Regions from separate parts of the Alicycliphilus denitrificans K601 genome, predicted to be linked through region 2. Evidence: predicted binding sites of a transcription regulator. Region 2 holds the regulator's gene; each other region holds the start of a gene.
What was found. Region 2 encodes sigma-54, which starts transcription at its own class of promoters, with help from an activator protein. Its sites were predicted from a motif close to TGGCANGNAANCTGCTTT; they were not measured.

Region 1 (3,270 bases), 1.9 Mb from region 2:
GCAGGCCGGAGCGGCAGGAGATCTTCAAGCGCTACAGGCTCAGCCTGCTGACCATCGGCGTGCTGTGCGGTTTCCTGGGCGCGGCGCCCGGCATCGTCTGGGCCTCGGGCGTAGTGTTCGCGGCGGCGTTCTTCGTGCTCGTGCCCATCGCCATCTGGATCTACACGCTGGTGTTCGCCTTTTCTTCCCTGTGGTTCACCCACTTCTGCCTGGCGGCGCTGCAGCGGCTGCGGGAGCAGGGCGGCGGCGACCCGTCCGCCCCCCTGGCCGCGCCCGCCATCCCTGCCAGCCCGCCGCCGGCGCTCGCACCCCCGCCTTCCCCGGACTCGCATCCTGCATGATTCCATCCTTCGGCCTCATCATCGTCGGCGACGAAATCCTTTCTGGCAAACGCGCGGACAAGCACCTGCCCAAGGTCATCGAACTGCTGGCCGCCCGCGGCCTTGCGCTGGCCTACGCGGACTATGTGGGCGACGACCGCCCGCGCATCACGGCAGCCCTGCAGCGCGCGTTCGCCTCGGGCGACGTCGTCTTCAGCTGCGGCGGCATAGGCGCAACGCCCGACGACCACACGCGCCAATGCGCGGCAGCCGCGCTGCAGCGGCCCCTGGCGCTGCACCCCGAGGCGGCGGCGCTGATACGCGAGCGCATGCAGGACGTTGCGCGCGAGCAGGGCGAGGCGTTCGACCCCGACCGGTCCGACAACGTGCATCGGCTCAACATGGGCGTGTTCCCCGAGGGCGCGCGCATCATTCCCAACCCCTACAACAAGATCCCGGGCTTCTCCTGCGACGGGCCGGGCGGCGGCACGGTGCATTTCATGCCGGGCTTTCCGGTGATGGCCTGGCCCATGGTGGAGTGGGCGCTGGACCACTACTGCGCCCAGTGGTTCAACCGCCAGCCCCAGACCGAGCATTCGATCGTGCTGTATGGCGCCATGGAGGCCGCGCTCACCCCGCTCATGGAGTGCATAGAGACCGCGCATCCCGGCATCAAGGTGTTCAGCCTGCCCAGTGTCGACCACCCCGTGCACGGCAGGCATGTGGAGCTGGGGGTCAAGGGCCCGACGGCACTGATACCGGCGGCATGGCGCGAGCTTTACCAGATTTTGCACCAATATGGTGCGAACATGGGCCCCGAAATGGTGCGCAATATCTGAGAAAGCGCCCCACTTAGAATCCCGCACGCAATCGGTGCACCGTGCGCCGCCTGGAATCGAGGGCGGCCACGGTGGAGCACCGCAGCCCCACGGGCGCCGCGCGGGCTGGCACGCAACCTGCTTTTCTTTGCGCATCATTTTTTGATGCGTATCTATCCCTGGAGAACCCTGATGGCCAAGACCGTTGCAGATGTGATGAAGATGGTGGAGGAAAACGAAGTCAAGTTCGTGGACCTGCGCTTCACGGACACCCGTGGCAAGGAGCAGCACGTGACCGTGCCGGTCTCGCACTTCGACGAGGACAAGTTCACCTCCGGTCATGCGTTCGACGGCTCCTCCGTGGCCGGCTGGAAGGGCATCGAGGCCTCGGACATGCAGCTCATGCCCGACCCGAGCACGGCCAACATCGACCCGTTCTTCGAGGAGACCACGCTGTTCCTGCAGTGCGACGTGGTCGAACCCGGTGACGGCAAGGCCTATGACCGCGACCCGCGCTCCATCGCCAAGCGCGCCGAGGCCTACCTGAAGGCATCGGGCCTGGGCGATACGGCCTACTTCGGCCCCGAGCCCGAGTTCTTCATCTTCGATGGCGTGCGCTGGAGCAACGAGCCGGGCAAGGTGTTCTTCGAGATCGAGGAATATGAAGCCCCCTGGAACAGCGGCACCAAGTTCGACGGCGGCAACCGCGGCCACCGCCCCACGACCAAGGGCGGCTATTTCCCCGTGCCGCCGGTGGACAGCACGCAGGACATGCGCGCCGAGATGGTGCTGATCCTGGAGCAGCTGGGCATCCCGGTCGAGGTGTTCCACCACGAGGTGGCGGGCGCCGGCCAGAACGAGATCGGCACCAAGTTCAGCACGCTGGTCGAGCGCGCCGACTGGACGCAGGTCATGAAGTACGTGATCTGGAACGTGGCCAACGCCTACGGCAAGACCGCGACCTTCATGCCCAAGCCCTACGCGGGCGACAACGGCTCGGGCATGCACGTGCACCAGTCCATCTGGAAGGATGGCAAGAACCTGTTCGCGGGCGACGGCTACGCGGGCCTGTCGGACTTCGCGCTGTACTACATCGGCGGCATCATCAAGCACGCCCGCGCGCTCAACGCCATCACCAACCCCGGCACCAACAGCTACAAGCGCCTGGTGCCCGGCTTCGAGGCGCCGGTCAAGCTCGCCTACAGCTCGCGCAACCGTTCGGCGTCGATCCGCATCCCCTACGTGGCCAACCCCAAGGGCCGCCGCATCGAGGCGCGCTTCCCCGATCCTTCCTCCAACCCCTACCTGTGCTTCTCGGCGCTGATGATGGCGGGCCTGGACGGCGTGGAGAACAAGATCCACCCGGGCGAGGCCGCCACCAAGGACCTGTACCACCTGCCGCCCGAGGAGGACAAGCTGGTGCCCACCGTGTGCCACAGCCTGGACCAGGCGCTGGAGGCGCTGGACAAGGACCGCGGCTTCCTGACCAAGGGCGGCGTGTTCTCCGACAACATGCTGGACGCCTACATCGAGCTCAAGATGGGCGAAGTGCAGCGTTTCCGCATGGCGCCGCATCCCGTCGAGTACGACATGTACTACTCGCTGTGAGCGGCGCAGGGGGGCGCTTCGGCCTCCCGGCGGTGTGCCAGGGGCGGCCGCGGCCGCCCCTTTTGCATGGTGGCCCGCGTGGGCGAATCGGGCGCCGCAATTGGCGGTCCGGGGGGATTGGGGGATACTCAGCGCCGCCGTGCATGCGCCGCGCATGTCATGTGAGGAGTTCGATGAAACACAGCCTGTTCGCCCTGACCGTCATTGCCGCCATGCTGCAGCCCGCCTGGGCGCAGGACCGCATCTACCGCTGCGGCAACGAGTACACCAACAACGCCGCCCAGGCCAAGGAGCGCGGCTGCAAGCTCGTCGAAGGCGGCAACGTGACGGTGCTGCAGGCCCCGCGGCCGGCCGCGGCGGCGCCAAGCGGCGGGGCCGGCGCCGGCAGCCCGCCGGCGAATGCGCCGCGCGTGGATGCGGCCGACCAGCGCGCACGCGACGCCGATGCGCGCGCCATCCTCGAGGCCGAGTTGCGTAAGGCCGAGGCGCGCCTGGCCGAGCTGCGCAAGGAATACAACGACGGC
Region 2 (3,270 bases):
CCTGCGCGCGGCCCGGTCGATGAAGACGATACCGGTCTTGCCGCGCGCGACCTCTCGGCCCTGGGACTTCTCCGTCATGCGGAACACCAGGTCGAAGCCGTAGCGGTTGAAATCCTGCGGCGTCATCTGCACACGCAGCGTCTCGCCATGGAAGGCCTCGGACTTGTACTGCGCCAGCATGTCGCCCACCACGGTGGACAGGCCCGCCACGTCCGCCTCGGTATAGCCCAGGGACTTGAAGAAGCGCACGCGCGCCTCCGACACCAGGCTGAGCAGCTGGGCGTTGTCCAGGTGGCCGCCCTGGTTGACGTGGCTGATGTAGACCTGCAGCTCTGTGCTGAAGCCGAAGTGCGCCGGCAGGTCGAAGACGATGCGTGCCATGGGGTATCTCTTTCTATAGCGCCTTGCGCAGGTTGGCGGGCGCGATCTTCAGCGCCTCTCGGTACTTGGCCACGGTGCGGCGCGCGCACTCTATGCCCTGCTCCTTGAGCATGTCGGCGATCTGGCCGTCCGACAGCGGCTTGTGCGGATCCTCGGCGGCGACGAACTGCCGGATGAGCGCGCGCACCGCCGTGCTCGACGCGCTGCCGCCGGTCTCGGTGCCCAGGCCCGAGCCGAAGAAGTACTTGAGCTCGAACGTGCCCTGGGGCGTGGCCATGTACTTGGCCGTGGTCACGCGGCTGATGGTGGATTCGTGCAGGCCGAGCTCGTCGGCGATCTCGCGCAGCACCAGCGGGCGCATGGCCAGCTCGCCATGCACGAAGAAGTTCTTCTGCCGCTCCACGATGGCGCTGGACACGCGCAGGATGGTGTCGAAGCGCTGCTGTATGTTCTTGATGAACCAGCGCGCCTCCTGCAGCCTGGCCTGCAGCGCCTGGTGGCCGTCGCCCTTGCTGCCGCCGCGCAGGGCGTTGGCGTAGACGTCGTGCACGCGCAGGCGCGGCATCACGTCGGGGTTGAGGCGGACGCTGAAGCTCTGCTGCGCGCCGCGCCCGATCTTCCTGACGATCACGTCGGGCACGATGACGTTGCGCTCCACGTCGGCGAAGCGCCGCCCGGGGCGCGGCTCCAGCCGCGCGATCAGCGCCATGGCGGCGCGCGTGAGGTCGTCGCTCGCGGCGCAGGCCTGGGCCAGGCGGCGCACGTCGCGCCGCGCCAGCAGGTCGAGCGGCTGGCGGCAGATGCACAGCGCGGCCTGGATCACCTCGGGGTCGCCCTCCTCCTCCCGGTCCAGCGCCTGCAGCTGCAACGCCAGGCATTCGGCCAGGCCGCGCGCGCCCACGCCCGCGGGGTCCAGGCTCTGCAGCAGGCGCAGAGCCACGGTCAGGCGGTGCACCAGCTCATCGAGCTGCTCGGGGTCGCCCGTGTCCGCCAGGCTCGCGGCCAGGGATTCGAGCGGCTCGTCCAGATAGCCGTCGTCGTTGAGCGAGCCGATGAGAAAGCGCAGCGCCGCCATGTCCAGCTCGGACAGGCGCAGCGCCAGGGCCTGGCGCTCAAGGTGGTCTGCGAGCGATTCGTGGCCGTGCGCCAGGTCCGCGGCGTCGGCCTCGTCGCCATCGCCAGAGCCGCTGCCGACGCTTGCGGGCGCATCGCTGCCCCACTCGCGGTCGTCGCCCGGTATGTCGGTGTCGCCGTCCCAGTCGGTGGGAGCGGCGATATCGGGCATTTGAGCATCGTTTTGGCCCTCATCGCCCGTCCAATCTGCGTCAGCAGCTCCTGAAGGCGTAGCATCCTCGGCCCGGCGGCCGCCCTCGTCCGACGGGGGTGCGACCGGCTCATCCAGCGGCGCGTCGTCCACCGTGCGCTCCAGGAAGGGGTTCTCGTCGAGCATCTGCTCGACCTCCTGCGCCAGCTCCAGCGTGGACAGCTGCAGCAGGCGGATGGACTGCTGCAGCTGCGGCGTGAGCGCCAGGTGCTGCGAGACGCGCAGCGACAGGCTGGGCTTCATGGCCCGGCCCCCGCCGTCCGGCCTCGCGTCGTGCCGCGGCCCATGTCTCTCACATGCGGAAGTGCTCGCCCAGGTAGACCCGGCGCACTTCCGCGTTGTCGACGATTTCCGACGGCGTGCCCTGTGCGAGCACGTGGCCGTCGCTGATGATGAAGGCGTGGTCGCAGATGCCCAGCGTCTCGCGCACGTTGTGGTCGGTGATGAGCACGCCGATGCCGCGCGCCTTCAGGAAGCCGATGATGCGCTGGATCTCGATCACGGCGATCGGGTCGATGCCCGCGAAGGGCTCGTCCAGCAGGATGAAGCGCGGCTGCGTGGCCAGCGCCCGGGCAATCTCCACGCGGCGGCGCTCGCCGCCCGACAGCGCCAGCGCGGGCGACTGGCGCAGGTGGTCCACGCGCAGCTCCTGCAGCAGCTCGGTGAGCCGGCGCTCGATCTCGTCGCGCGGCAGCGCCCGGCCGTCCGCGTCCGTCTGCAGCTCCAGCACCGCGCGCACGTTGTCCTCCACGTTGAGCTTGCGGAAGATCGAGGCCTCCTGCGGCAGGTAGGACAGGCCCAGGCGCGAGCGCCGGTGTATGGGCATGTTGGCCACCGAATGGCCGTCGATGCGGATGTCACCACCGTCACTGCGCACCAGGCCCACGATCATGTAGAACGATGTGGTCTTGCCCGCGCCGTTGGGGCCGAGCAGCCCCACCACCTCGCCCTTCTGCACGACCAGCGACACGTCCTTGACCACCTTGCGGCTGCCGTAGGACTTCTGCAGGTGCAGCGCCTCCAGCCGGCTGGCGCCGTCCTGCGGCGCCCCGGGCGCGCCCTGCGCGCGCGTCTCGTCCACGACCGCGCTCACTGCATGCCACCCAGGCTGGGAGTGGGGCGCAGCACGGGCGGCTCGGTGCGCGCGGGCGGCGCCGCCGTGCCCGAGGCCGGCTCCTTGGGCGACAGCACGGCGCGCACGCGGCCGCCGGGCGTGCCGGCGCTGGTGCCGGCCGGCGCGGTCTTCTGCCCGTCCACGGTGAACACATCCGTGAGGTTGTTGTAGACGATGACCGCGCCCTTGACCTCGTCGGTGAGCTGGGCCTCGCGGTAGCGGCGCAGCTCGGCGCGGCGGGTGAACTTCACGGTGTCGGCGCGGCCGTCGTATTCGATGACCTCGCCCTCGCCCTCGACGAACTCGTCGGGCTGGCCCGGCGGCGTGTCGCGCTTTTGCCGGAAGAAGGCGCGCTTGCCCGGCTCGGCCGTCACCACGCCGTGCTGGAAGCCATCGGGATCCTGGCGCACGTCCAGCTGCTCGCCGCGCAGCACGATGGTGCCCTTGGTCA
Region 3 (3,270 bases), 1.9 Mb from region 2:
CGCACGGCCTGGTGGCCGTGCTCGGTGCAGGCGCACAGGGGCTTCGTCTTCGGCGTGGCGGAGTAGTCGCCGCCTGCGGTGGCCATGAGGATCTGCTCCACCAGGCCGGTGCACGAGCCGCAGCTGGCGCTGGCCTTGGTGTGCTTGCGCACCTCGTCCAGGGTGAACAGGCCCTTTTCCTTGATGGCCTTGCAGATGGCGCCCTTGGTCACGCCGTTGCAGCCGCAGACCTCGGCCTCGTCGGGCATGGCGGCGGCCTGGCTCTGGCCGGCGTGGCCGCCCTCGCCGATGTTGCTCTCGCCGAACATGAGCCTGTCGCGGATGTCGGCCACGGCCCGGCCGTCGCGCAGCAGCTTGAAGTACCAGCCGCCGTCCACGGTGTTGCCGTACAGGCAGGCGCCCACCAGCCTGTCGTCCTTGAGCACCAGCTTCTTATAGTGCCCGGCGCCGGGGTCGCTCATGACGATCTCCTCGGTGCCTTCGCCGCCCTGGAAGTTGCCCGCCGAGAACAGGTCGATGCCCGTGACCTTGAGCTTGGTCGAGGTCTGCGAGCCCAGGTAGCGGCCGATGCCGAATTCCGCCAGGTGGTTGGCCAGCACTTTCGCCTGCTCGAACAGCGGCGCCACCAGGCCGTAGGCCACGCCCCGGTGCGCGGCGCATTCGCCCACGGCGTAGATGCGCGCGTCGGTGGTGGTCTGCAGCGTGTCGTGGACCACGATGCCGCGCTCCACGTGCAGGCGCATGGACTCGGCCAGCGCGGTGTTGGGGCGTATGCCCACGGCCATCACCACCAGGTCGGCGGGCGCTTCGCTGCCGTCCTTGAAGCGCACGGCGCGCACCCGTCCGTCGCCGTCGCCCAGCAGCTCCTGCGTCTGGGCCTGCATGAGAAAGCGCATGCCGCGCTCCTGCAGCGCCTTCTGCAGCATGCGCCCGGCCACGGGGTCGAGCTGGCGCTCCATCAGCCATTCGCCGGCGTGCACCACGGTTACCTGCATGCCGCGCTTCATCAGGCCGTTGGCCGCCTCCAGCCCCAGCAGGCCGCCGCCGATGACCACCGCGCTGCGGTATTTCGCGGCGGCGTCGATCATGGCCTGGGTGTCGGCGATGTCGCGGTAGGCCAGCACGCCTGCCAGGTCCTTGCCGGGGATCGGCAGCATGAAGGGGTTGGAGCCGGTGGCCAGGATCAGCCGGTCATAGGGCGCGCTGACCGCCTCGCCGCCGGGGCCGCGCGCATGCACCAGGCGGCGCGCGCGGTCGACGGCGGTCACGGTATGGCCCGCGTGCAGCGCGATGCCGTGCTCCTGATACCAGGACCAGTCGTTGAGGACGATTTCGTCCACCGTCTGCTCACCCGCCAGCACGGGCGAGAGCAGGATGCGGTTGTAGTTCGGGTGCGGCTCGGCGCCGAACACCGTGATGTCGTACAGATCGGGGGCGATCTTGAGCAGCTCTTCCAGCGTGCGCACGCCCGCCATTCCATTGCCCACCATCACCAGTCTGGATTGCTTCACCATCGTCTCCCTGGGGCCATGCCCCGCATCGGCAACAACGCGGCCCACAGCGGCCGCATGAGGGTCAATGCAATAGGTGTGCCAGCCCGCAGGTCGGCGATGGTTCTTGTCAGGAGTGGCCTGAGAGGCGCATCAGGTAAGCGCAATAAGCTATTTATTTAATAGCATTTGGGCGTGGCGGGCATGCCGCTGGCGTATGGTGGTGCGCGCAGGTGGCCGCCATGCCCCGCCGTGGTGCGGCGGGTGCAGGCGGGGCTCAGGAGCTGTCAGGAGGCGCGGCGTCGCCCGCCCACTGCCCGCCCAGCACCTTGTAGAGCGTGACGCGGTTGACCTGCTCGGCCAGCTGCAGCGCGATCTGCGCCTGCTGCGCCGCGTACAGCGAGCGCTGCGCGTCGAGCACCGCGAGGTAGTTGTCGGCCCCGAGGCGAAAGCGCGCGTCGGACAGTTCCAGCGCGCGCTGGCTGGCCTGCACCAGCGAGCGCTGGGCATCCAGGCGCTCGTCCAGCGTGGCGCGTTCGGCCAGCGTGTCGGCAACCTCGCGGAAGGCCGTCTGTATGGCCTTCTCGTACTGGGCCAGCGCGGTGTCGCGCGCGACCTCGGCCACGCGCAGGTTGGCCTGGTTGCGCCCGGCGTCGAAGATCGGCAGGCGGATCTGGGGCGCGAACGTCCAGGTGCCGTTGCCCGCGCCGAACAGGCCCGACAGCGCGTTGCTGGCCGTGCCCACCGATGCCGTGAGCGTGATGGACGGGAAGAAAGCCGCGCGCGCCGCGCCGATGCTGGCGTAGCTGCCGCGCAGCGCATGCTCGGCCGCGCGCAGGTCCGGGCGGTGCAGCAGCACGCTGGAGGGCAGGTCTGCCGCGACGCCCAGCAGCGCCGTGGCAGGCGCCGGGGGCGGGAGCAGCTCGGGGACCTTGCCCGCGCCGGGCAGGACGGACGCCACGCTGGCGGGCAGCAGCGCATCGGGCACGCTCGTGCCCGCCAGCAGCGCGAGAACGTTGCGGTCGCGCGCGACCTGCGATGCGAAGGCGGCCGCGTCCACGCGCGCGGTATCGGCGCTCGTCTGGGCCTGCGCCAGGGCCAGGGCCGACGTGGCGCCCAGCTCGAAGCTGCGGCGCGTGAGGTCCAGCGCCTGCTGGCGCGTGCGCAGGGTCTCGCGCGCCAGCTGCAGGCGGCGGGCGTCGGCATCGAGCATGAGCCAGGCGTTCATGACCTCGGCCACCAGGCTCAGCTGCACGCTGCGGCGGTTCTCGGCCACGCGGAAGAACTCCTGCAGCGCGGCGTCGTTCAGGCTGCGCACGCGCCCGAAGAAGTCGAGCTCGTAGCTGCTGAAGCCGAGCTGGGCGCTGTACTGGCCCGTGGTGTTGGGGCGCCCGGCGGTGGTCAGGTCGTCGGCCGTGCGGCTGCGGGCGCCGGCGCCCGTGGCGTTCACGGCGGGAAAGAGGGCGGAGCGCTCTATGCCGTACTGCGCGCGCGCGCGCTCGATGGCCAGCGCCGCCATGCGCAGGTCGCGGTTGTGGGCCAGCGCGAGGGCCACCACCTCGCGCAGGCGCGGCTCCTGCACGAAGTCGCTCCAGGGCAGGGGCCCGGCCTCGGTCACGTGCAGCGTGGCTTCGTGCGCCGGGTCCGGCGCCTGTGCGGCAATCGGCGGCTGCGCGGCGCCCATGGTGGGCGGCACGGGCAGGGCGGGGGCCTGGTAGTCGGGCGCGAGCGAGGTGCAGGCCGCCAGCGCCAGCGGCGCGGCCAGCAGGGCGCGGCGGGG

Region 1: a site for sigma-54 is predicted at 1,266-1,283, ahead of glnA (type I glutamate--ammonia ligase). Genes of this name have one in related genera too.
Region 3: a site for sigma-54 is predicted at 1,578-1,595, ahead of nirB (nitrite reductase large subunit NirB). Genes of this name have one in related genera too.

What each region holds. Positions count from the first base shown of each region.
Region 1 covers NC_015422.1:1,510,112-1,513,381, forward strand. The annotation lists gene ALIDE2_RS07145 (EI24 domain-containing protein) at 1-341, shown strand, start outside; gene ALIDE2_RS07150 (competence/damage-inducible protein A) at 338-1,159, shown strand; gene glnA (type I glutamate--ammonia ligase) at 1,331-2,746, shown strand; gene ALIDE2_RS07160 (hypothetical protein) at 2,920-3,270, shown strand, end outside.
Region 2 covers NC_015422.1:4,639,841-4,643,110, forward strand. The annotation lists gene ALIDE2_RS21965 (acyl-CoA thioesterase) at 1-381, opposite strand, end outside; gene ALIDE2_RS21970 (RNA polymerase factor sigma-54) at 395-1,948, opposite strand; gene lptB (LPS export ABC transporter ATP-binding protein) at 1,998-2,786, opposite strand; gene lptA (lipopolysaccharide transport periplasmic protein LptA) at 2,795-3,270, opposite strand, start outside.
Region 3 covers NC_015422.1:2,703,495-2,706,764, reverse strand. The annotation lists gene nirB (nitrite reductase large subunit NirB) at 1-1,514, opposite strand, end outside; gene ALIDE2_RS12880 (efflux transporter outer membrane subunit) at 1,768-3,270, opposite strand, start outside.